Regions from separate parts of the Arthrobacter sp. ZBG10 genome, predicted to be linked through region 1. Evidence: riboswitches for the same ligand, from Rfam matches in the RefSeq annotation. Region 1 holds a riboswitch; each other region holds the start of a gene.
The links. A riboswitch is a leader RNA that binds a small molecule or an ion and turns the genes downstream of it on or off. The one in region 1 is predicted to bind thiamine pyrophosphate.
Positions count from the first base shown of each region.

Region 2: linked by a shared signal. The riboswitch ahead of thiD (bifunctional hydroxymethylpyrimidine kinase/phosphomethylpyrimidine kinase) and the one ahead of ACU18_RS13415 (ECF transporter S component) in region 1 are both predicted to bind thiamine pyrophosphate.
Region 3: linked by a shared signal. The riboswitch ahead of thiC (phosphomethylpyrimidine synthase ThiC) and the one ahead of ACU18_RS13415 (ECF transporter S component) in region 1 are both predicted to bind thiamine pyrophosphate.

Region 1 is NZ_LFQH01000053.1:4,720-12,196, reverse strand. Features, by position in the region: gene ACU18_RS13420 (ABC transporter ATP-binding protein) at 1-1,229, opposite strand, end outside; gene ACU18_RS13415 (ECF transporter S component) at 1,229-1,852, opposite strand; TPP riboswitch at 1,921-2,062, opposite strand; gene ACU18_RS13410 (heme-degrading domain-containing protein) at 2,135-2,677, shown strand; gene ACU18_RS13405 (response regulator transcription factor) at 2,697-3,506, opposite strand; gene ACU18_RS13400 (hypothetical protein) at 4,386-5,834, shown strand; gene pelF (GT4 family glycosyltransferase PelF) at 5,911-7,477, shown strand, end outside.
Region 2 is NZ_LFQH01000059.1:6,863-14,339, forward strand. Features, by position in the region: gene obgE (GTPase ObgE) at 1-721, opposite strand, end outside; gene rpmA (50S ribosomal protein L27) at 838-1,101, opposite strand; gene rplU (50S ribosomal protein L21) at 1,164-1,472, opposite strand; gene thiD (bifunctional hydroxymethylpyrimidine kinase/phosphomethylpyrimidine kinase) at 1,736-3,214, opposite strand; TPP riboswitch at 3,282-3,379, opposite strand; gene ACU18_RS14570 (Rne/Rng family ribonuclease) at 3,504-6,851, opposite strand; gene ACU18_RS14575 (vitamin K epoxide reductase family protein) at 7,293-7,477, shown strand, end outside.
Region 3 is NZ_LFQH01000067.1:5,508-12,984, reverse strand. Features, by position in the region: gene ACU18_RS15830 (VOC family protein) at 1-763, opposite strand, end outside; gene ACU18_RS15825 (amidohydrolase family protein) at 856-1,938, opposite strand; TPP riboswitch at 2,090-2,197, shown strand; gene thiC (phosphomethylpyrimidine synthase ThiC) at 2,192-4,009, shown strand; gene ACU18_RS15815 (alpha/beta fold hydrolase) at 4,031-4,765, opposite strand; gene ffh (signal recognition particle protein) at 4,861-6,444, opposite strand; gene ACU18_RS15805 (glucose-6-phosphate dehydrogenase) at 6,529-7,477, shown strand, end outside.

The DNA.
Region 1 (7,477 bases):
TGGCCCAAGTGTCTGGGACCGAACTGCAGTTCGTCCAGCACCCGGCCGGTGACGAACTGATGTTCAGGCTCCTGGAACACCGTGCCGATCCGCTCGATTAACTGCTCGGCCTTCCAGCGGTAGGGATCCGGTCCGGCGCCCTGGCCAAGAGTGGCAGCGGCCTCGACGGTCCCGGTCACCGGAGCCAGTAATCCGCCCAGCGTCAGGGCGAAGGTGGATTTTCCGGCACCGTTGGGACCCGTGATGGCCAGCGCCTGCCCGGAAATTACCTGCGCGGCGATCCCTTCCTGGACGGGAACCGGCGGAATTTTGCGGAACCTGCTGCGGCGGGGCCGTTCACGGGACACCGCCAGATTGTCCGCGGCCAGGAGCAGGTCGCCGTCGGCCGGGGATCCCGCCGTGCGGTGGCGCGTGGCGGGGGCATACCCCGGGACCCAGACACCGGCGGTTTTCAGCATCTCCCTGGCGCCTTCCAGCACGGTATCCGGTGGCCCGTCCAGGAGCACGGCCGGGTCCGACGCTGATCCCGGTTGGAGCACCACAATCCGGTCCACCAGGTCCTTCCACACGCCCACGCGGTGCTCCACCACCACCAGGGTGGCCCCCGTTTTGTCGAGGCACCTGGCCACGGCGTCGCGGACCTCCAGCACCCCGGCCGGGTCCAGGTTCGCCGTTGGCTCATCCAGCAGGATCAGGCCGGGCCGCATGGCAAGGATTCCCGCCAGCGCCAGGCGCTGCTTCTGCCCGCCGGAGAGGGCCGACGTCGGGTGGTCCAGCGAAAGGTGGGAAAGCCCGACGTCGGCCAGCGCCTCGTGCACACGGGTCCAGATGTCGTCGCGGGGCACCGCAAGGTTTTCGGCGCCGAAAGCAACGTCGTCGCCCACCCGGGAAAGGACCACCTGCGTTTCCGGGTCCTGCTGCATCAGGCCGGCGCGCCCGCGCCGGGACCTGGGCGGGGCGCCGTCCACCAGCAGCGAACCGGACTCGTCCGACTCCGCCGCTTCGCCGTCGTCGTCCGCATCCCCCAGCACCCCTGCGAGGGCGTGGAGCAGCGTGGACTTACCGGCTCCGGAGGGGCCCAAAAGGAGGACCCGCTCGCCGGGCCGGATATCCAGGTCAAGGGCGTGGACGGCGGGCCTGGTACGGCCGGCATGGCGCCAGCCCCACCCGTGGGCACTGACCGCTGCGGGCCGGACCGCCGGGCTGCCGTGCTGGGAAGGTGCAGGCATCAGGAGAAGGCAGGCTCCGATGCGGCCTTCCGGGAGGCGAAGGAAGCCAGCACGCCGGTCCTGGCCAGGCCGCGGGTGGCGATCCAGGAGAGGGCGCCGGCGATGACTGCGCCGGAGATGGCGGTGAAGACGATGTAGGCGAGTTTGTCGCCGCCCGAATAGGCAATGTTCCAGCCCCACGGCGCGAACGAATCGTTCAGGCCGCAGAAGAGTCCGGCACCCGCGCCGGCCAGCAGGGAGACAGGAAGGTTGAACTTCCGGTAGACGAAGATGGCGAAAATGATCTCGGCGCCCAGGCCCTGGACGAACCCGGAAAACAGCACCGACGCGCCGTACTGCGAGCCCATAAACAGCTCACCCGTCGCGGCGATGGTTTCGCAGAAAAGCGCGGCACCTGGTTTCCGGATGATCAGCATGCCCAGGACGGCCGGGATCATCCAGCCGCCGGCCAGGAGGCCGGTCAGGGGCGGATAGACGGCGTTCATCGGCGCGGAAACGGCCGCGGCACCCTGGGACCAGGCCCAGAAAATGATGCCGCCGGCGATCGCGATCAGGGCCGCGACGACGATGTCCACGACGCGCCAGGACCTGCTGGTGGTCTTCTTGATTGCTGCAGTGCTCATGGTGGTCCTCCTGGGTAACAGGAGGGGAAAGTGGACACGGGTGGCGGTTGCTGCCGCCATTTTCCGCGCACTTCGAGAACTCGACTCCCTTGCGCCGGTACTAACCGGATCAGGTTCGAGGGTCTGCGGCTGTCCGCACTCTCAGCGCCCACCTGCGGATCCTGGCAAATGCCAGTGACGCCCGACGGCTGCGCTCCCCTGTCGTTGAATGTTTCAGTGGTTGGTTAAAGCTGCCCTGTTGGGCCTGCCCAGTTTACACCTGGGCGGGGTAGATTGTGGGCCATGACCGCCAATTCACCGCTTGTGACCGACTTCGATCCGGACTCCGCCGATGCCCAGCCTGAGGGTTCGCTGGAGGCCTTCATTGCCAGGATCGAAGCCGAGACCAGGGAACTGCAGTTTCCCGGCTTTTCGCTGGATGACGCCCTGAACCTCGGGTTGCTGTTGGTGGAGCTGGGAAAGGAGCGGAGCCTGCCCATTGCCATTGATATTTCCAGGAGTGAGCAGGTGCTCTTCCACGTGGCGCTTCCCGGCGCCACTCCGGACAACGAGCAATGGATCCGGGCGAAGAAGGCCACAGCGGCCCGCTACGAGGTGCCGTCCCTGCTGGTGGGCCTTCGGGGCCGGCGGAACGGCGGCCGGATCGAGGACAACGCCTGGTTCGACCAGTCCCGCTACGCAGCCCACGGCGGGTCATTCCCCTTGTACGTGGCCGGCGTTGGGGCCGTCGCCACCGTCACGGTGTCCGGCCTCCCGCAGGTCCAGGACCACAACCTGGTGGTCGAAGCCCTGCGCGAAGTCCTCAGCCCGGCCCAGGGCAGCTGAAAAGCGGCGGGTTCAGCATTCAGTCCTGTTGCCTGCCCTGCCGGCGCGGCACCGGCGGCGTGAGGCGGTAGCCCACACCGTGCACCGTCTCCACCCACCGCGGCTTCCTGGGGTTTTCCCCGAGACGTTTACGGAGGTTGCTGACGTGGACCTCCACCGCGCGTTCCTCCGTGGCGCCCACAAAGGAGCCGTCGTAGCTGTCATGGCGAAGGTAGCGCACCAGGTCGGCCTTCGCCTGGATGGTCCGCCGCTTTTTCATCAGCACCAGGAGGATGTCGAACTGGCTCCGCGTCAGGGCGACGGGTACGCCGTCCACGGCAGCCTGCCGGGTTCCCTCGTGCAAAGCCAGGCCCTTGTGGACGTAGTCGAAACTGTCATACGTCGCCTCCCGCGTGAAAGTCCCGTCACCGGAACCCGCAGCGGCGCCCCCTTGGCTGCTGCCCGCCCCACCCGGGCTGGAGGCCCGCGGCCTGCGGAGCATCGCCTTGATGCGGGCCCGAAGTTCCCGGGCACGGAAGGGTTTGACGATGTAATCGTCAGCGCCCGCCTCAAAGCCAAGCAACGCATCCGCCTCGTCTGCACGCCCACTGATGATCACCACGTAAGCGTCACTGAAGGTCCTGATGCGCCGGGACGCTTCAAGCCCATCAAAGTCCGGCAGGCCGATGTCAAGGGTCACGATGTCAGGGTTGTGCGTCCGTACCTGGTCCAGTCCTTCAGCACCCGATGACGCCTGGTGCACGGCGAACCCTGCCTGCCGGAAAATCGCAGCAAGCGCAGCCCTTACGTCGTTGTCGTCTTCGATCACTACTGCTACACCGCGCTCCACAACTGCTTCCTTCCATGTAGTAACTGTCCCGGCACGCACAGCCGGCCCGGGCTTTATGCATTACCTGTGGATTCGGCACCGCCAACCCCGCGGATGGCTCAGTGGGAAATTCAGGCAAACACCAGCCTTGGGATCAGGTCCCTTTTTGATGCGGACTCCAGGGGTATCTTTGATGATATTCTCCGTCAATTTCCAGGCCCGGCAGGGTGCCGGCATTTGATACGGACAAAAGCTTACGGCGTGCGATCCGCATCACATTACCCAGGGTTGTGAATGGGGTCGACGATAATGCGCGTCGGCCATTTGTGAACAGCGTCACGGCGCGGCAAACAGCAGGCCATCAGCTACTGACGTGGGCGAACAGGTCCTCAGCAACTGGCCTTGGATAATACTGAGGAATTCCTGAGAATCTTTTCGAGCATTGATCAGATCTTGATCTTTCTCAAAGTAGTTTCTGAGGAGTGGTTGATTGAATGTTTCTTGTTGCCCGAACCGGACGCAATGGTTTACCAGCGGAGGCCGCTGGGTTGGGTCATTCCAGCGGCGCTGCCAAGAAACCAAGTAGTGCATTGGAAAAAAATAGAGTACTGCCTACTCGGGTTTTTCCGTGAAGTTTTGCGTGGAATTAGATTTGTAGATTTCCGGCCTTCCAAGTGGGGCCGGTACCAGCCGGAGTCGGCGGCGGAAGCCTGCCTCTGAGACCGGGCCGGCCCCCCAGTCCGCCGTCGACTCCCCTTCTCCTGCACAACCGACCCAACACCAACATGAGTGCCCATCGCGCCTGCCGCGCCTCAATCGCTGACGAGAGAGACCGGTGGGCTTTTCCATGCCCGCAGCTCGAGGGCAGGGGCTTGATCCAGAGGAAAGAACCAGATCATCTTGAAGTCCTTATTTCACGATTCCTACACCCGCCAGATGTCGTTGATCGTTGTGGTGGGACTGGCGCTGTCCGCACTTGTGCCCGCAACCGTGCAGCTTTTTCCCGGCTCCGCCGGTTTTCCCGTTCTTGCCGCAGCAGCGGTCCCGTTCCTGCTGGCTCTCGCCCTGATCATCAAGCCAGGCATTGCCGGTCCCAACAGCGGGGCAGTTGCCTCGACTGAAAGGTTGGGCTCTGCGCTCCTGCTGTACCTTTCACCCGTTCTTTTGCTCAACGTTGTCTACCCGTTGGTCAGCCCCACAATGGCTGCCGTTGACGTGGATGGGGTGCCCCTGACGCTCGTGGTGCTGGCATCCTCCATCACCGTGCCCTGGATGGCCCAGGCGGCATGCCTTCCCATCTACCGGGTCCTCGGCGATCTGATGGCCGAGCGGAACCTCGAAGCCATCACCCGGAAATTCTGCCGTTACTGGCCCATGATGTTCGTCCAGTCACTGCCGCTGGTTGCCGTATTCGCCGTTCCCATGTGGTTGGCCTCAGGGTGGTCCGCCACCGTGATGCTCGACTATGTGGTGCTCTGCGTCCTGCACCTTCTCTTTGTGCAGTCCCTGGTACTGGCCAACGTGGCAAACCGCCGGGGCCTGTGGGCAGCGGCGTGGTCCGGTTACGCCGCCGCGCTTTTTATCGCCCCCACAGTGTGGTGGCTTCCGCCCCTGGTGGGCACGGCAACGCAGCTCCTGGCCATGCGCTCCGGCCTGCGGCAGCTGGGATTTACCCAGCGGCTCGGCACGCGGGTGTTCGGCCTCGACCTTGTCCGCGGACTCCTCATGGGAGCCGTGCTTTGGGCTGACAAGTTTGCACTCTTCCTGGTCACCAAAGGCGACTTCAACGTCGTCGCCGTGTTCGCAGCGATGCTGCCCGCTGTCGTTGCCTACAACTACTACTTTGTCCACCTTGCGCCTGGCGTGGACAGTGCCCTCAACGGCCTGCACCGGGACATTGAAGCGGCTCCCATCAGCGCTTTGAAGGGGAGCTCGCGCCGGTTGAGCCGTGTCGTTGACCGCTCCGTGTTGCTCACGGGCGCCATCGCAGCGCTGCTGGCACTTTCAGTGTCCCTGGTGATGTCCGGGGTTGATCCGCAGCAGTCCCTGCTGGCGGTGGCCGCCACCCTGGCTTCCTGGGCCTTTATGGTCCTGACACTGCTCAGCTACGAACTGGACTTCATCGGCGAGAAGACCACCCCCCAGATCATTGGAGCCGTCCACCTGGCGGTCTGCGTCCTTGCCTTCGCCGCCGGCGGACTGCTGGGCCCACTCACCGGTGCGGCCGGCGGCTACCTGCTGTTGGGCGCTGTGGACTTTGTCCTCATCGGCATCGCCTGGACGCTCTACAAGCGTCACTGGAGCCAACCGGAATACACGCTTTTCTGGCGCCACGCCACTACCTGGTAACCAGCCCATCACCCGGCAAGGACCCGTTTTACCCAGCAACGCCACGACTGACTTCCAAAATGCTAAGGGGAACACCATGTACTCGATCGCGAGAAGCGGCAAGAAGAAGCCACGGACCTTGTCTCCGGCGGCGGCCATCGAGCCGGCAACAGCCGCCAAGCCCGTTTATGAGGACGTGGATGTTGCCATCGTGATGGAGTCCACCTATCCCTTCCTCAAAGGCGGGGTCTCCGCCGTGGTTCACGACATCGTGACCCACAACCCCGATCTCAGCTACGGCATCATCCACATCACGTGGGACTCGGACGCGCCGCTGACGGACCTCTACGGCATGCCGTCGAACGTCCGGTGGGTACGCACCGTGTTCCTCAGCATGGATGAGCACCGGCAGGACTTCCAGGGCGTCGCATCGAGGGATCTGGGAATGACGGCACCGGAACGCGAAGCGCTCTCGCACAGGTTCTTTGATGCCCTGTACGCACTTTCGGAACACGGCGACGTCGAGGGCCTGTGGGAGCTGATTGACGAGGGGATGAACGAACGCACCCGGCAGTACCCCCTCTGGGCCCTTCTCGGTTCCAGGGAATTCATGCAGACCCTGCAGGATCGTATGCCCCAGTTGAACCTGTCGCTGGCAAACTCTTTCTGGACCCTGCGCAACTTCTTTTCCCTGGCCTACGCGGTGCTGGGCGAAACGATGCCCCGGGCCAGTGTCTACCACGCCCATACCACCGGCTACGCCTCGCTGCTCGGCGCGGCCGCGGCCAGGGACCACAACACGTCATTCCTGCTGACCGAGCACAACCTCTACGTCCGCGACACGGTCAACACCCTGCTGGACCGGAACATGGCCTTGTCCATCACGGCGGAGGATTACCGGACTTTCGACGTGACCGCAGAGCAGCGCGCGTGGATGGCGTGGTGGACCGAGATGGGCCGTTTCTGCTACCCCAGCGCACGACTCATCACGTACCTTTACCCGAGTGCCATCACCGAAGCTGCCCGGCTCGGCGCCGACATGGACAAGTCGGTGGTTGTGCCCAACGGCATGGTCATTGCCGAGTTCGACGAGAAGTTCCGGGCGCGTCAGGACGCACTGGCAAAGATGGAAGCGGAAGGCCCCGACTACGTTTGGCACCTTGTCTATATCGCCCGCGTTGTGCCCATCAAGGGACTGCTGGATCTGCTGTCCAGCATGGAGATCCTGCGCGACCGCGGGTATCCGAACCTGCACCTGGACGTTCTGGGGCCAACCGAACACGTGCCGGAGTACTACGAGGCCTGCCTCGCGAAGATCGATGCCCTGGGACTCAACGACCACGTCACCATCCACGGCACTGTCCATGTTCGGGACATGCTGGACCAGTTCGACCTCCTGGTCCTCCCCAGCTACAACGAGGGACAGCCTATTGTCATTCTTGAGGCCATGGCGGCGGGAATTCCTACCGTCGGCTCCGATGTGGGCGGCGTCGCACAGCAGATCTCCGACAACCTCACCACCGCGGACGGACGGGTCATCGGTCCCTGCGGCGAAACGGTCACGCCCGGCAACGTGCAACAGATGGCCGACGGCATCCAGGCCGTCATCGGCAACCTGGCCAACTACGCCTCATACGCGGCAAATGCCCGCACCCGCGTCCAGG
Region 2 (7,477 bases), on a different contig from region 1:
CCAGGGCAGCGCAACGCTCCACGTGGCGCAGGAAGTGGTGGCCAAGGCCCTTGCCTTCGGACGCGCCTTCGATCAGGCCGGGAACGTCGGCGATGGTGAAGCGGACTTCGCCGGCCTGGACCACACCGAGGTTGGGGATCAGGGTGGTGAACGGGTAGTCGGCGATCTTGGGCCGGGCGGCTGACATCGCGGCGATGAGGCTGGACTTGCCGGCGGACGGGAAGCCCACCAAGGCGATATCGGCAATGGATTTCAGTTCCAGGACAACGTCGCTGGATTCGCCTTCAATGCCGAGCAGGGCGAAGCCCGGTGCGCGGCGTTTCTGGGAGGACAGGGCTGCGTTGCCCAGGCCGCCCAGGCCGCCTGCGGCGGCAACGTATTCGGTTCCTTCGCCAACGAGGTCGGCCAGGACGGTGCCGTCCTTGGACTTGACCACGGTGCCGTCGGGAACGGGGAGGATCAGGGTTTCGCCGTTTTTGCCGCCGCGCCAGTCGCCCATGCCGGGTCCACCGTTGGTGGCGTGCCGGTGCGGTGCGTGGTGGTAGTCCAGCAGCGTCGTGGTCTGGTGGTCGACGCGGAGGATGACGTTGCCGCCGTCGCCGCCGTTGCCGCCGTCGGGCCCGCCCAGGGGCTTGAACTTCTCGCGGTGGACGGAAACACACCCGTGGCCGCCGGTACCGCCGGATACGTGCAGTACTACCCGGTCTACAAAGCTGGCCACGTGGATCTCCTCAGTGCTGTTTCCTGGCAGCCTGTGGGCGCCAAAACGATTGTAATGCGGTTAAAAGAACAGTGGAGCGGACCATCAGGCCCGCTCCACCGCTTCAGAACTTGGTGTTACTCTGCAGCTGCAGCAGCAACGATGTTGACGACGCGACGACCGCGGCGGGTGCCGAATTCAACGGCTCCCGGGGTCAGCGCGAACAAGGTGTCGTCGCCGCCGCGGCCTACGCCGGCACCCGGGTGGAAGTGGGTGCCGCGCTGGCGGACGATGATCTCGCCGGCCGAAACAACCTGGCCACCGAAGCGCTTGACGCCCAGGTACTGAGCGTTTGAATCACGGCCGTTGCGAGTGGAGCTCGCGCCCTTTTTATGTGCCATCTGAAATGCCTGCCTCTAAATTCTGGGGAATCTGCTGAAAAACCGAAACGGTAACCGGGTGGTTACTTGATGCCAGTGATCTTGACCTTGGTCAGTTCCTGACGGTGACCCTGGCGCTTCTTGTACCCGGTCTTGTTCTTGAACTTCTGGATGACAATCTTCGGACCACGGAGGTCCTGAAGGATCTCAGCCGTTACGGTCACCTTGGCCAGGTCAGCAGCAGCGGTGGTGATCTTGTCACCATCCACCAGGAGCAGCGCGGGCAGCTCAATGGTGCTGCCAGCTCCACCGGCGACGCGGTTCAGGGTAACGAAGTCTCCAACGGAAACCTTCTCTTGCCGGCCGCCTGCGCGGACAATCGCGTACACCACTTGGGAACTCACTTCTCTCGACGTTTATTACTAAATTTGCGTGCGGAATCCAACTCGTAAATGGCTGGTTTCTCGCTGTGCCTCAACGCCGTGGGGTCATAACCCAAGTGTTGGCGTAAGCACCGAAGATCAAGAATACGCTAATTCCGTCGTCGGCTGCAAATGAGGCTGGCAGCGGCGGGTCGCCTGTGATAGCAACCACAGGCATGTACCGGCGCGGTACCGTGCCCCACCATAGTACCGGTACCGGAGCCGGCCCGCGTTCAGGAGTGCAGCCGCGGCGCGTCGAAGAATTCCACTTCAAGCCGGCAGGAGTGCCGGAAGGCGTCCACCATGGCTGCCCGCCCGGCTTCGGAGGAGTTGCGGGCGGCTTCATCAACAATGCCGACCGCCCGCCTGGTTGCCGCAGCAAAGTCCTCGTCGGCGTACGTCCGCAGCCAGGCCGCGTAGGGGTGCCCCGCCGGCTCCCCCGCCGCGACGAACTGTGCATGGAGCGTCCGGCCGACTTCCGCGTAGAGCCAGAAGCACGGCAGGACCGCGGCGGCCAGCACCGCGTAACCGCCCGACGCCGAGGCCGCGGCCAGGTGGTCGACGTAGGACTTGGTGACGGGGCCAAGGTCCGGCTGGGTGGTCCGCGACGCCAGCCAGGTCCGGTGCAGCTCCGACTCGACCTCAAGGCATTGCTGCGCGGAGCCCGCCCAGAACAGCTGTTCGGCTTCGGTGGGTGCCAAGGCGCTGGCGCGGGCCAGGACCCGCGAGTAGCCGTTAAGGTACAGGGCATCCTGGGAGAGGTAGTAAGCGAACTCACGCTCCGGGAGCGTGCCGGAGACCAGACCCTGGATGAACGGCAGTTCGTAGATGGCTGCCAGGTCCGCGGCAGCTTCCTTCCACAGCAGCGCCTCGAACCGGCCGGGCGCCGGGACGGCCGTGAGGTGGTGGAAGTGGTGGACCGGTCCGTTGCCGGCGCCGACACCCAGCCGGTCCGACGCCGAAAGGGCACCGGCCAGCCACGGCTTCACTTCGCGCAGCGCGGCTTCCCAGTCCCCCAGCCGCGCCTGCACCGTGGCCATGGCAGAGGACAGCGAGCACCCGGTGCCGTGGCTGTTCCGGGTATCCACCCTCGCGCCCGGCACTTCCACCACCTCGGGGCCAAGCAGGCCCGCCGTGTTCACCAGCGCGTCAGGGCAGCCCGGGCCCTGCAGGTGGCCGCCTTTGACCAGGATGGTGGCCCCGGTGGCGAGGGCCAGGAGCCTTCCCTGGTCCAGTGCCCCCGCCCAGGTCTGTTGGACGTCGCCGTCCACCAGGACAGCAAGTTCGGCCAGGTTGGGGGTGATCAGGTGCGCCAGCGGCAGCAGTTCCCGCAGCGCTGTCTCCGCCGGAGCCTGCAGCAGCCTGTCGCCGCTGGTGGCCACCATAACGGGATCAAGGACCACAACGGCGGGCCGCACCTCCTCGAGCCAGGTGCGGACGGTGCGGATGGAGTCAGCATCGCCCAGCATGCCGATTTTGACGGCGTCGATGGTGATGTCCGAGCTGACAGCTTCAAGCTGCCGGGCCAGGAGGTCCGCCGGCGGGATGTGGACAGCCTGCACCCCCAGGGTGTTTTGCGCCGTGAGGGCCGTAATGGCGGCCATTCCATAGCCACCGTGCGCGGCGATGCTTTTAAGGTCCGCCTGCACCCCTGCCCCACCGGACGGGTCGGAACCGGCGATGGAGAGCACCCGGGGAATGTCCCGGCGAATGGCTTCCGAGGTGTCCGCAGCAGGCGTGGTGGCAGCATCAGGTGTGGCTGCGCCAGGCGCAGTAAGGGTCGAAGACAAGAGACATCCCTTCGCCGGTGCTAACCGGACAGGTTCAACGGGTGTGGATCTCAGCCGGCCCTGTGCGCGGCACCCCGTGTCGGTCCCCAGCCTAGCTGTTCCACCACCGGTGCGGGAAAGTCGCTGCCTGTCTTAAAACGCCGGAGGCCCGGAACCGGCACTGATGTGCGGTTCCCGGCCTCCGATGCAGGTGGGGCAGTGCCCCTGGTGCCTAGAGCTCCGACGCCGGAACGCCCACACCCAGGATGATGGGTGCAGCGGCCGGTGCCTTGGCGGCGGCAGCCGCCGCGGGCTCCGGCGCCTTTGCGGAATGGGTGTGCGCAGGGGTAGCCGACGGCGCACTCTGGTGCTGCTGCACCGAGGTTTCGTTGGCTGCGCCCTGGGCACGGCTGGCACTGCGGTTGCGGCGCGGCCGGCGCTGCGTTGACTGCTCCAGCGTGTGGTCCGAGTAGTCCTTTTCCGGGGCTGCGGCGGGCGCAGCAACGGGGACTGCATCCGGCGCAGCTGCAACGGGTGCTACCGCTGCGGGAGCAGCTGCAGGTGCCGTCACCGGTTCGCCGAGGTGCGCGAAGGCTTCGGCCAGGCGGTCCAGCGTGAGCGCCGGCTGCGACTGCTGGTCACCGGCGTGCTCAACAAACGGAAGGACAACTTCCTCTCCCCCGAAGGTCAGCACCGCCCCGGGGCGTGCGGGAGCGTCGGCGTCGTGCGAACCGGCGTCCACGGGCGTGGCAGGTACCTGCCTGGCGGCGGCGATTTCGTCGTCGTGCAGGTGCGCGGCGTGCGCGGCTGCTGCGATGTTCGCCAGGGCCAGCCGGGTGGCTTCAGCCTTGGCGTGCCGCTCCGGGTCCACGGGTTCCGGGTGCACGGTGTGCGCCTGGACCGGGGCTGCCGGCGCCAGCTCGGGTTGCTGGCCGCCACGGCCGCGGCGGCGCTTGCGCTCCGGGCGTGTGCCCTGCTGGTTGTTGTCAACGCGTTCGGGGCGGGGCTCCGGGCTGCGGAAATCGTTGGGACGGTGTTCCTGCCGGGTGTCGGCGCGCTGGACGTGGTGCTCGGCTGCCACAATCGTGGCGCGGCGGTGCTCCACCGGGTCGTCGTGGGTGACCACACCGCGCCCGGCGCAGGCCTCGCACTGCTCGCCGAAGACTTCCAGGAGCCCGGTGCCCATGCGTTTGCGGGTCATCTGGACCAGGCCCAGCGAGGTCACTTCGGCCACTTGGTGCTTGGTCCGGTCCCGGCCCAGGCATTCCACCATGCGGCGCAGCACCAGGTCACGGTTGGATTCCAGGACCATGTCGATGAAGTCGATGACGATGATGCCGCCGATGTCACGGAGCCGGAGCTGGCGGACCACTTCCTCGGCAGCTTCCAGGTTGTTCTTCGTGACGGTCTCTTCGAGGTTGCCGCCGCTGCCGGTGAACTTGCCGGTGTTGACGTCCACCACGGTCATGGCTTCGGTGCGGTCGATCACCAGGGAACCGCCGGAGGGCAGGAAAACCTTGCGCTCCAGGGCCTTGTGGATCTGCTCGTCGATGCGCCAGGCAGCGAAGATGTCCTGGTCCTTGGTCCACTTTTCCAACCGGCCCACCAGGTCCGGGGCAACGTAGGTCACGTACGCCTCGATGGTGTCCCAGGCTTCCTCGCCGGAGACGATCAGCTTGGAGAAGTCCTCGTTGAAAACGTCGCGGACCACCTTGATGGTGAGGTCCGGTTCGCCGTACAGCAGTTCCGGGGCGAGGATCTTGGTGGAGGTGGACTGGCTTTCGATGCCTTCCCACTGGGCGCGCAGCCGGTTGATGTCGTGCGTCAGCTCCTCCTCGGAGGCACCTTCGGCTGCGGTGCGGACGATGACACCGGCGTGCTCCGGCAGTCGGTCCTTAAGGATCCGCTTGAGGCGGTTGCGTTCGACGTCGGGCAGCTTGCGGGAGATACCGGTCATGGAACCGCCGGGCACGTACACCAGGTAACGGCCCGGCAGGGAGATCTGGCTGGTGAGGCGGGCACCCTTGTGGCCCACGGGGTCCTTGGTCACCTGGACCAGGACGGTGTCGCCGGACTTGAGGGCGTTCTCGATGCGGCGCTGCTTGCCTTCAAGGTTGACGGCGTCCCAGTTGACCTCGCCGGCGTACAGGACGGCATTGCGGCCGCGGCCGATGTCCACAAAAGCGGCTTCCATGGAGGGCAGGACGTTCTGGACCTTGCCCAGGTAGACGTTGCCGATCAGGGAATCCTGCTGGGTCTTGGACACAAAGTGCTCGGCCAGGACACCGTCCTCGAGGACCGCGATCTGGATTCTGTCGTCGCGCTGGCGGACGATCATCTGACGGTCCACCGATTCACGGCGGGCCAGGAACTCAGCCTCCGTGATCACGGTACGGCGGCGGCCGGTGTCGCGGGATTCGCGGCGGCGCTGCTTCTTGGCCTCCAGGCGGGTGGAGCCCTTAACGCTCGTCACCCGGTTGTTGACCACGGGCTCGCTGGCTGCACGGGGGGCGCGGACGCGGGTCACCGTGTTGGGCGGGTCGTCATCGCCGCCTCCGGTCAGTTCCAGGTCCTGGTCGCCGCGGCGGCGGCGCCGGCGACGGCGGGAGGTCACGCCGTCGTCCAGCTGGCCGGCCGCGTCGGAATCGTCTTCGTCCTGCTCATCGGAGCCGGCATCGTCACCGTCGCCGGTGTCGGTGGCGTCGCGGTCCAGGCGGCTGCGTCCCCGGCGGCCGCGGCTGCGGCGCCGGCGGCGGCTGGCGGAATCGTCCTGGTCGCCGTCCTCGGCGTCGTCCTCATCCGGCTCTTCAACGGCAGCAGCGGGGCGCACCACCGTGGTGAGGTCCGGGGCCTGGAAAAGAACGGAGGAACCGGCGCCGGGCTCCATAAACAGGGAACCGAAGGCGGACAGCGAGGCCGTGGCGGAATCGTCGGAGCCCTGCGCAGCGGGGGCTTCGAGAGGGGTGCTGAGGGGCGTTTCGTCGGGAGCCTGTGCGTCGGCTGCCGGAACCGGCCCGGCCGAGACGTGCGCGTTCAGGGCTTCTTCGGTGACCTCGGGAGCCTCGAGGGTGGGCTCCGCAAGGACGGGCTCCGCCACAACCGGCTCCGCGATGGCCGGGGCTGCTGCCGGCGGGGCGACGGATTCGGTGGCCGGGGCCGGCGCGGCCGGCTCGGTGGCTGGTGCGGAAGTCTTCCGGGTGGCTACCCGGCGGCGGCGCACCGGCTTGGTTTCCGGTTCCGCCTCCGTCGCGGCAGGCGCCGGCTCAGCTGCGGCGGCTGCGGGGATGTCTGCCAGCGGGGCGGCGTCCTCGGCGAAGGCCGGCAGCGGCTCGGCTGCCTCGGGCTTCTTGCGGGCGCGGGTCCGGCGGACCGGAGCCTTGGTTTCCGCTGCGGCCGGCGTGTCGGAACCCGGGGCGGCCGTTGTGGCACCTTCTTCGGCTCCTGCAGTGCCGGCGTCGGCGGTGTCTGCCGCGGCCTTGGGGGCAACCTTGCGGCGGGTCCGGGTTGCTTTCTTCGGCGCTGTGGCGGCTTCGCCTGCCGCAGCATCTTCAGTAACGGCTGAAACCTGTTCATTTTCCATATGTGGCAACTCCTGCCCCTGACGTACCGCCACATCCGGCACCCATTGGGGCATATATTGTCAAAACCCGCGGGCGTTGACAGAAGTCAAGTGGATACCTCCAGGTTCGCACCGGCGTTGGGGTGCGGCAGCCCGTGGAGGCCGGCGGGATGTTCTGAAAACCCGTTGCTCTCCTCGAGACAACCAGGTGCCGCTCAATGGCGTCGCGGGAACCTGGTCCGGAAGCACCGAACCGTACCCTGCGCATCATTGGCGGTCTTGGGAACAAGCCACCGGACCGGAGTGCCGAATGTGGATCGGCTTCCAGCCATGACCATTCTCTCATACGCCGGGTAAATCATGGCGGAGGCCGGTCCGTCCGTCCGCCGGACCTGAAGGGGCCTGCCAGCAGGCGGCGTTACAATCGGGCAAGGAGCACCCCCACGAAAAGGACGCATACCGATGCCCAGCATTTCACCACTCAGCGGCGGTCAGGCCACAGACCGAGATCCGGACCGCAAACCCGGCCGCACCCCGTCGGTGCCCACCATGACCCGCGACCGGCCGTTCGCGTGGCTGCTGGTCATCACCGGCGCCATCGGCTGGCTGGCATCAGGGACCCTGGTCCTGGAGAAGCTGGCGGTCCT
Region 3 (7,477 bases), on a different contig from region 1:
CGTCGTCCCCGGCCGGTACCTGGATCAGTACCTCACCGAGGCCCAGGGTGTCCTTGCGGGGTCCTGCGCCGCGGCTGTTCCAGACGTTCATGGCCATGTGGTGGTGGTAGCGGCCGGCGGAGACAAAGAGCGCCTGGCCGTGCCAGCCGGCGGTCTTTTCGAAGCCGAGGACACCGACGTAGAAGTCATGGGCGGACTGCACATCGCCCACCTGGAGGTGGACGTGGCCCACTCCGGCGCCGGTGGCCTGCTGGCCTGCCACGGATTCCTCGGTGAGGTGCGTATCCAGGTAGCGCTGCGGGGGAAGGGCCAGGCTGTCCATCACCACATCGGTGCCGTTCCAGGACCAGTTGCTCCGCGGCCGGTCCCAGTACAGCTCAATGCCGTTGCCCTCGGGGTCATTGAAGTAGAAGGCCTCACTGACCAGGTGGTCGGCGCTGCCGGTGAAGTACCGGGGCTCAAACCGGGCGGCGGAGGCAACCGTCGCGGCCAGCGCCGACTGGTCCTCGAAGAGCAGGGCGGTGTGGAAGAGTCCCGCCTCTCCCCGGCCGGGCAGGTTCAGGCCGGGGGCTGGGGCAAGGTGAACCAGCGGCTTCTGCAGCCGGCCCAGGTACAGTCCACCGTCCTGCTCGGCCACCACCTCCAGGCCGAGCGCGCGCTGGTAGTAATCGGTCATGACCTTCATGTCGCCTACCTTGAGCATCACGGTGCCCATGGTGAGGTCGGCGGGAAGAAGGTCACTGCTGCTGGCTGCTGCGGTCATTGGGTGCTCCTGGTGCTGGGCCCTCGGTGCGGGGGCCTTCACTCATAAAATTACTTGAAGCTTCAATTTATTCCAAGCGAGGTGCGAGGGCTTCAGCGAATCAACTCCCCGCCAAGCACCACGTGCGAAAGCCGGGTGATGTCCAGAGGGTTGAGGCGCGGGTCCCCTGCGCACAGGACGACGTCGGCCCGCTCCCCTTCGCGGATGCCTTCCGCTTCCAGCCAGTCCCGGGCCGCCCAGCAGGCCGCATCGAGTGCTGCGGCCATGGGCAGGCCGGCTCCATGCAGGGCAAGGATCTCGTCCGTGATCCGGCCGTGCCGGATAACGCTGCCGGCGTCGGTGCCCGCGAAAATCCGCACCCCGGACTCGAAGGCTTCCAGCACCCGCTCCGCCCGCCGCTCCCACAGTGAGCGCATATGTGCGGCGTAGCGCGGGAACTTCGCTTCCGCCCTGGCCGCGATGTCAGGAAAGGTGGCGATGTTGATGAGGGTGGGCACGATGGGTACCCCCTGTTCAGCGAAACGCGGCAGGTGCCGTGGCTGCAGCCCGGTGGCGTGTTCGATGCAGTCGATGCCGCCGTCCAGCATCTGGTCCAGGGTGTCCGCTGCAAAACAGTGGGCGGTAACGCGGGCGCCTTCGTCGTGCGCCGCCGCGATGGCGTCACGGACGACGGCGGCAGGAAAGGAGGGTGCGAGGTCACCGGCATCCCGGTCAATCCAGTCGCCCACAAGCTTGACCCAGCCGTCGCCGTCGCGCGCCTGCTTCCGCACCGCCTGGACCAGGTCAGCCGGCTCCACTTCCTCGGCGAATCCCCGCAGGTACCGCCGCGTGCGGGCCACGTGCCTGCCGGCCCGGATAAGCACCGGGAACTCCCGTCCTGACTGCAGCCAGCGGGTATCCAGCGGTGCGCCCGCATCCCTGACCAGGAGGGTGCCGGCGTCCCGGTCCGTGCGGGCCTGCTGCTCTGCTTCTTCCCGGCCCACGGCGCCACCCGGCCCCAGGCCCAGATGGCAGTGCGCGTCCACAAAACCGGGAAGGACCCACCCGTCGAGGGTTTTCCCGGGTGCCTGCCGCGGCCGGTTGAACGTCAGCACGCCATCGACCGACCACATGCCGTGCCGCACGGTATCCGGTCCGGTGAGGACCGGGCCGCTGAACTCCAGTACCTGGGTCACTGTCGCGCACCTTGAAAAGCGGACGGCCGCCGGGGGCCCGGAAACGGTTTTTGTGGCGGCCCGTCCTGGGCCTTATGTGGGCTAGTGGTCACGCATGCAGGCTAGCACCGCAGTGTGACACAACCCCCGGTCGGGGCTTGTGGTAGCTTCTTGGTGACCACACGGGTGCCCCTGCAGGGGCTGAGATCGGGCTGACGCAGCCTGCGACCGTCGAACCTGTCCGGGTAATGCCGGCGAAGGAAGTGAGTATTCCTTGAATACATCCAAAACACCGTTCAACCCTGCCCAAAATCTGCCTGCTACCGGGGACGGCACGGGGGCGGAGACCCGTTCGTTGGCCTCGCACTCGCTGGCCTACCTCGAAGACCAGGCCGCCGGGATCAGGGTTCCGGTGACGGAAATTGCGCTGGAGCCCTCCCCCGGAGGTACCGCAAACTCCCCGTTCCGGACCTACCGGACTGCGGGCCCTGGAAGTGATCCGGTCCTGGGCCTGGCGCCGTTCCGGACGGAGTGGATCGCGGCACGCGGGGACACAGAGGAGTACGGCGGCAGGGAACGGAACCTGCTCGACGACGGCCGGTCCGCGGTGCGCCGCGGAGCGGCTTCCGCGGAGTGGAAGGGTGCGCATCCGGTGCCCCGCCGCGCCGTCGGCGGGCGGAACGTCACGCAGATGCATTATGCCCGGAACGGCATCGTCACCCGGGAAATGCGGTTTGTGGCCCTGCGCGAAAATTGCGACGTTGAACTGGTGCGCAGCGAACTCGCCGCCGGCCGCGCCATCCTCCCGAACAACATCAACCACCCCGAGTCCGAGCCGATGATCATCGGCAAGGCGTTCCTGGTGAAAATCAATGCCAATATCGGCAATTCCGCGGTGACCAGCTCGATCGCCGATGAGGTGGACAAACTCCAGTGGGCCACCCAGTGGGGCGCCGACACCGTGATGGACCTGTCCACCGGCGATGACATCCACACCACGAGGGAGTGGATCATCAGGAACTCCCCGGTCCCGATCGGGACCGTGCCCATCTACCAGGCGTTGGAGAAGGTCAACGGCGAAGCCAACGCCCTGACCTGGGAGATCTTCCGGGACACGGTGATTGAGCAATGCGAGCAGGGCGTGGACTACATGACGGTGCATGCCGGCGTCCTGCTCCGCTACGTGCCGCTCACCGCCAACCGCGTCACCGGCATCGTGTCCCGCGGTGGTTCCATCATGGCCGGCTGGTGCCTTGCGCACCACCAGGAGAACTTCCTCTACACGCACTTTGACGAGCTGTGCGAAATATTCGCGCGGTACGACGTCGCGTTTTCCCTCGGTGACGGCCTCCGGCCGGGTGCCACTGCCGACGCCAACGACGCCGCCCAGTTCGCCGAACTGGACACGCTGGCCGAGCTCACCCAGCGGGCCTGGGAATACGACGTGCAGGTGATGGTTGAAGGCCCGGGCCACGTGCCCTTCCACCTGGTGCGGGAGAACGTGGAACGCCAGCAGGAGCTGTGCAAGGGCGCCCCCTTCTACACCCTGGGACCGCTGGTCACGGATGTCGCTCCGGGTTATGACCACATCACTTCAGCGATCGGCGCCACGGAGATCGCCCGGTACGGCACGGCCATGCTCTGCTACGTCACACCGAAGGAGCATCTGGGCCTGCCCAACCGGGATGACGTCAAAACGGGCGTGATCACTTACAAGATCGCCGCACACGCCGCTGACCTGGCGAAAGGCCACCCGGGAGCGCATGAACGCGACGATGCCCTGTCCAAGGCACGGTTCGAGTTCCGGTGGCGGGACCAGTTCGCCCTGTCACTGGACCCCGTCACGGCGGAGGCCTTCCACGACGAGACCCTGCCCGCGGAACCGGCCAAAACAGCGCATTTCTGCTCCATGTGCGGGCCCAAGTTCTGCTCCATGCGGATCAGCCAGGACATCCGGGACGAATACGGCTCCGCGGAAGCGCAGGCCGCGCTGGCGGAGATGGCCACCGGCATGCGGGAAAAAAGCAACGAGTTCCTGGCTTCCGGCGGAAAGGTTTACCTGCCGGAGCCGGTGATGCCGGCAGGAAGCTAGGCAGCTTCTGCCGGCGGCCGGTCAGGATGCTTTGGCCTGCACTCCACGGCTGACGTCGCTGATGAATCCCCGGATGGCGTGGTCGCCGTCCGGGGAGTCCTGGGGCCGGTGCCCGCCCGCAGCAATGCGGTGCAGGGCGCCGGTTTCCCGGAGGTAGCCGGCGATTTCCTCATACAATGGTTCCCAGCCTCCGGTCAGCACCAGGGTGGGCACACCCGGAACAATGTGCAGCGGCGCTTCCCACGCGGGTACCTGCAGCCGTAGCCGCCGGGCGGACCGCTTCTCCTCCAGCGAGGTGGGCTCCTGGAGGTCCGTGGCGTACACGCGGCGGACAAACCCACGCTGGAAGTCTTCGTCGCTGAGCTGGTGCCGGGCATCAAAAAGCGGCTGCATCAGCCTGATGTGGGCGGCGGTGGCAGGCAGGCCCGCTGTCAGCGACAGGCAGGCCGGCTCCACCAGCGTGAGGGAGTGGACCAGGTCCGGCCGTTCGACGGCGGCCATCATGGCCGCCACTGCCCCTTGTGAATGCGCCACAACGTGCCCGCCGGCGGTTCCCCGGCCGTCGTCGGCCAGTGCCTCAAGGATCACCGCTGTGTCCGCCCCGAAGGAGGACTCCACTGGTTCAGCGACGGGATCGTAGCCGTGCCGGCGCAGGAACAAGGCGTCGTACGTGAGCGCCATGCCGTGTTGCCGGGGCCAGGCGGCCGCGCCGAAGCTTCCCTCGCCGTGCACGAACACCACCCGTTGCTTGACCATGTCCCAACCCTATTCGACGGTACCGACATCCCAACCGGGTAGCGCCAAGTGTCGTCCTGAGTGTTCAGAACGGCACTTGGCGCTACTTGGTTGGGCTACTTCCCGAGGAACTTGTCGAAGCCCTTGGGCAGGTTGAGCTGCGAGGGATCGAAGTCCCCCTGCTGCTGGCCGAAGGCAGCCCCGGTGGGCAGCGCCTTGGGGCCTGCTGCGCGCCGGGCTGCCGCGTCCTTGAGCTCCTGGGCCGCCTTGGCCGGGTTGCCGGACTTGGCTTTCTTCTTGGGCGCGTTCTTGGCGTTCTTGCGGGCACCGCCACCGGCGCCGGGCATGCCAGGCATCCCGGGCATTCCCGGCATGCCGCCCTGGGCCATTTTTTTCATCATCTTCTGCGCCTGGGCGAAACGCTCCAGCAGGCCGTTGACCTCGGAAACGTGGACACCGGAACCGCGGGCGATGCGGGCCCGGCGGGAGCCGTTGATGATCTTGGGGGCCACGCGCTCGTGCGGCGTCATGGACCGGACGATTGCTTCAACGCGGTCGATCTCGCGCTCGTCGAACTGCTCGAGCTGCTGGCGGATGTTTTGCGCACCCGGCATCATCATGAGCATTTTCTTCATGGAGCCCATGTTGCGGATCTGCTGCATCTGGGCGAGGAAGTCGTCCAGGGTGAAGTCTTCCTGGTCGGCGAATTTCTTCGCCATCCGGGCTGCTTCGTCCTTGTCCCAGTTTTTTTCGGCCTGCTCGATGAGCGTGAGCACATCACCCATGTCCAGGATGCGCGAAGCCATCCGGTCGGGGTGGAACAGTTCGAAGTCGTCGAGGCCTTCGCCGGTGGACGCAAACATCACGGGCTTGCCGGTGACCGACGCGACGGACAGGGCGGCACCGCCGCGGGCGTCGCCGTCGAGCTTGGACAGCACAATGCCGGTGAAGTTGACGCCTTCATCAAAGGCGAGCGCCGTGTTCACGGCATCCTGGCCGATCATGGAGTCAATGACAAAGAGGACTTCATTGGGGACGATGGCCCGGCGGATCTGGCGCGCCTGCTCCATCATGTCCGTATCCACGCCCAAGCGGCCGGCGGTGTCCACAATCACCACGTCGTGCAGCTTCTGGCGGGCTTCCTCGACACCGGCCCGGGCAACCTCAACAGGATCGCCTGCCGGGTGGTCGAGCTCGGTGTAGGTGGCACCCGGGTGCGGTGCGAACACCGGCACGTTGGCCCGCTTGCCCACCACCTGGAGCTGGGTGACGGCGTTGGGCCGCTGCAGGTCACAGGCCACCAGGATGGGGCTGTGGCCCTGGGCCTTCAGCCACTTGGAGAGCTTGCCGGCCAGGGTGGTCTTACCGGCGCCCTGCAGGCCGGCCAGCATGATGACGGTTGGGCCGTTTTTGGCCAGGCGGATCCGGCGGGTTTCGCCGCCGAGGATCTCCACCAATTCCTCGTTCACGATCTTGACGATCTGCTGGCTGGGGTTCAGCGCGGCTGCGACCTCGGCGCCCAGGGCGCGTTCGCGTACCCGGCCGGTGAATTCACGGACCACGGATACAGCGACGTCGGCATCCAGGAGGGCGCGGCGGATCTCGCGGACTGTGGCATCAACATCAGCCTCAGTCAGGCGGCCCTTGCCACGAAGATTCTTGAAGGTTGCTGTCAACCGGTCAGAGAGTGAATTGAACACGCGCCGTGAACTTCTTTCAGTGGATGATCGGGACTCGACTATCTAGGGTACCAAGTCGGGCCCGCATGATGGCATGCTGGCAAAATGACGAGCCAAACAACTGTACGGACCCTGCTCATCCTTGGCGCCTCCGGCGACCTGACCGGGCGGCTCCTGCTGCCGGGCCTGGCCAGCCTGGTGGTGCGCGGCCGCGCCGATGGCCTGACCCTGGTGGGTGCAGGCTCCGATCCGTGGACAGCCGCGCAGTGGCAGGAGCGGCTGCAGGCGTCGTTCGCCGCTGAAGGTGCAGAGGCCGGCGCCGACGGCGCGGCGGCCCTGAAGTCCCTGGCCGCCGCCAGCAGCTACCACCAGCTGGATGTCACGGCGGAAGACGGGCTGGCCTCGCTGCTGCGGACACTCGATGGCCCGGTCGCGGTGTACTTCGCCCTGCCGCCGAAGATCAGCCAGCTGGCGTGCGGGGTCCTCCGGCCGGAGGAGGTTCCCGCCGGCACCCGGCTGGTGATGGAAAAGCCCTTCGGGGCCGGTGCCGAGTCTGCCCGGGAGCTGAACCGGACCCTGGCCCGGCTGGTGCCGGAGGACCACATCCACCGGGTGGACCATTTCCTGGGCAAAGCCACGGTGCTGAACATCCTGGGCCTGCGGTTCGCCAACAATTTCCTGGAGCCGGTATGGAACCGGGAGCACATCGAGAAGGTGGAGATCATCTTCGACGAGGACCTGGCCCTGGAAGGCCGCGCCCGCTATTACGACGGCGCCGGAGCGCTGCGGGACATGATCCAGAGCCACCTCCTGCAGATCATGGCGCTGATGGCCATCGAGCCGCCTGCCAGCATCCACGAGCGGGACCTCCGCGACGCCATCGCCGGGGTGCTGCGCGCCAGCAGCGTCAACGGACCATTCAACCGGTCCACCCGCCGGGCGCGGTACACCGCCGGCACGGTTGGCGGGAAGGACGTCCCGGACTATGCCGCCGAAGAAGGCGTGGATGCCTCCCGCGGGACCGAAACCCTTGCCGAAGTCCAGGTCGGCATCG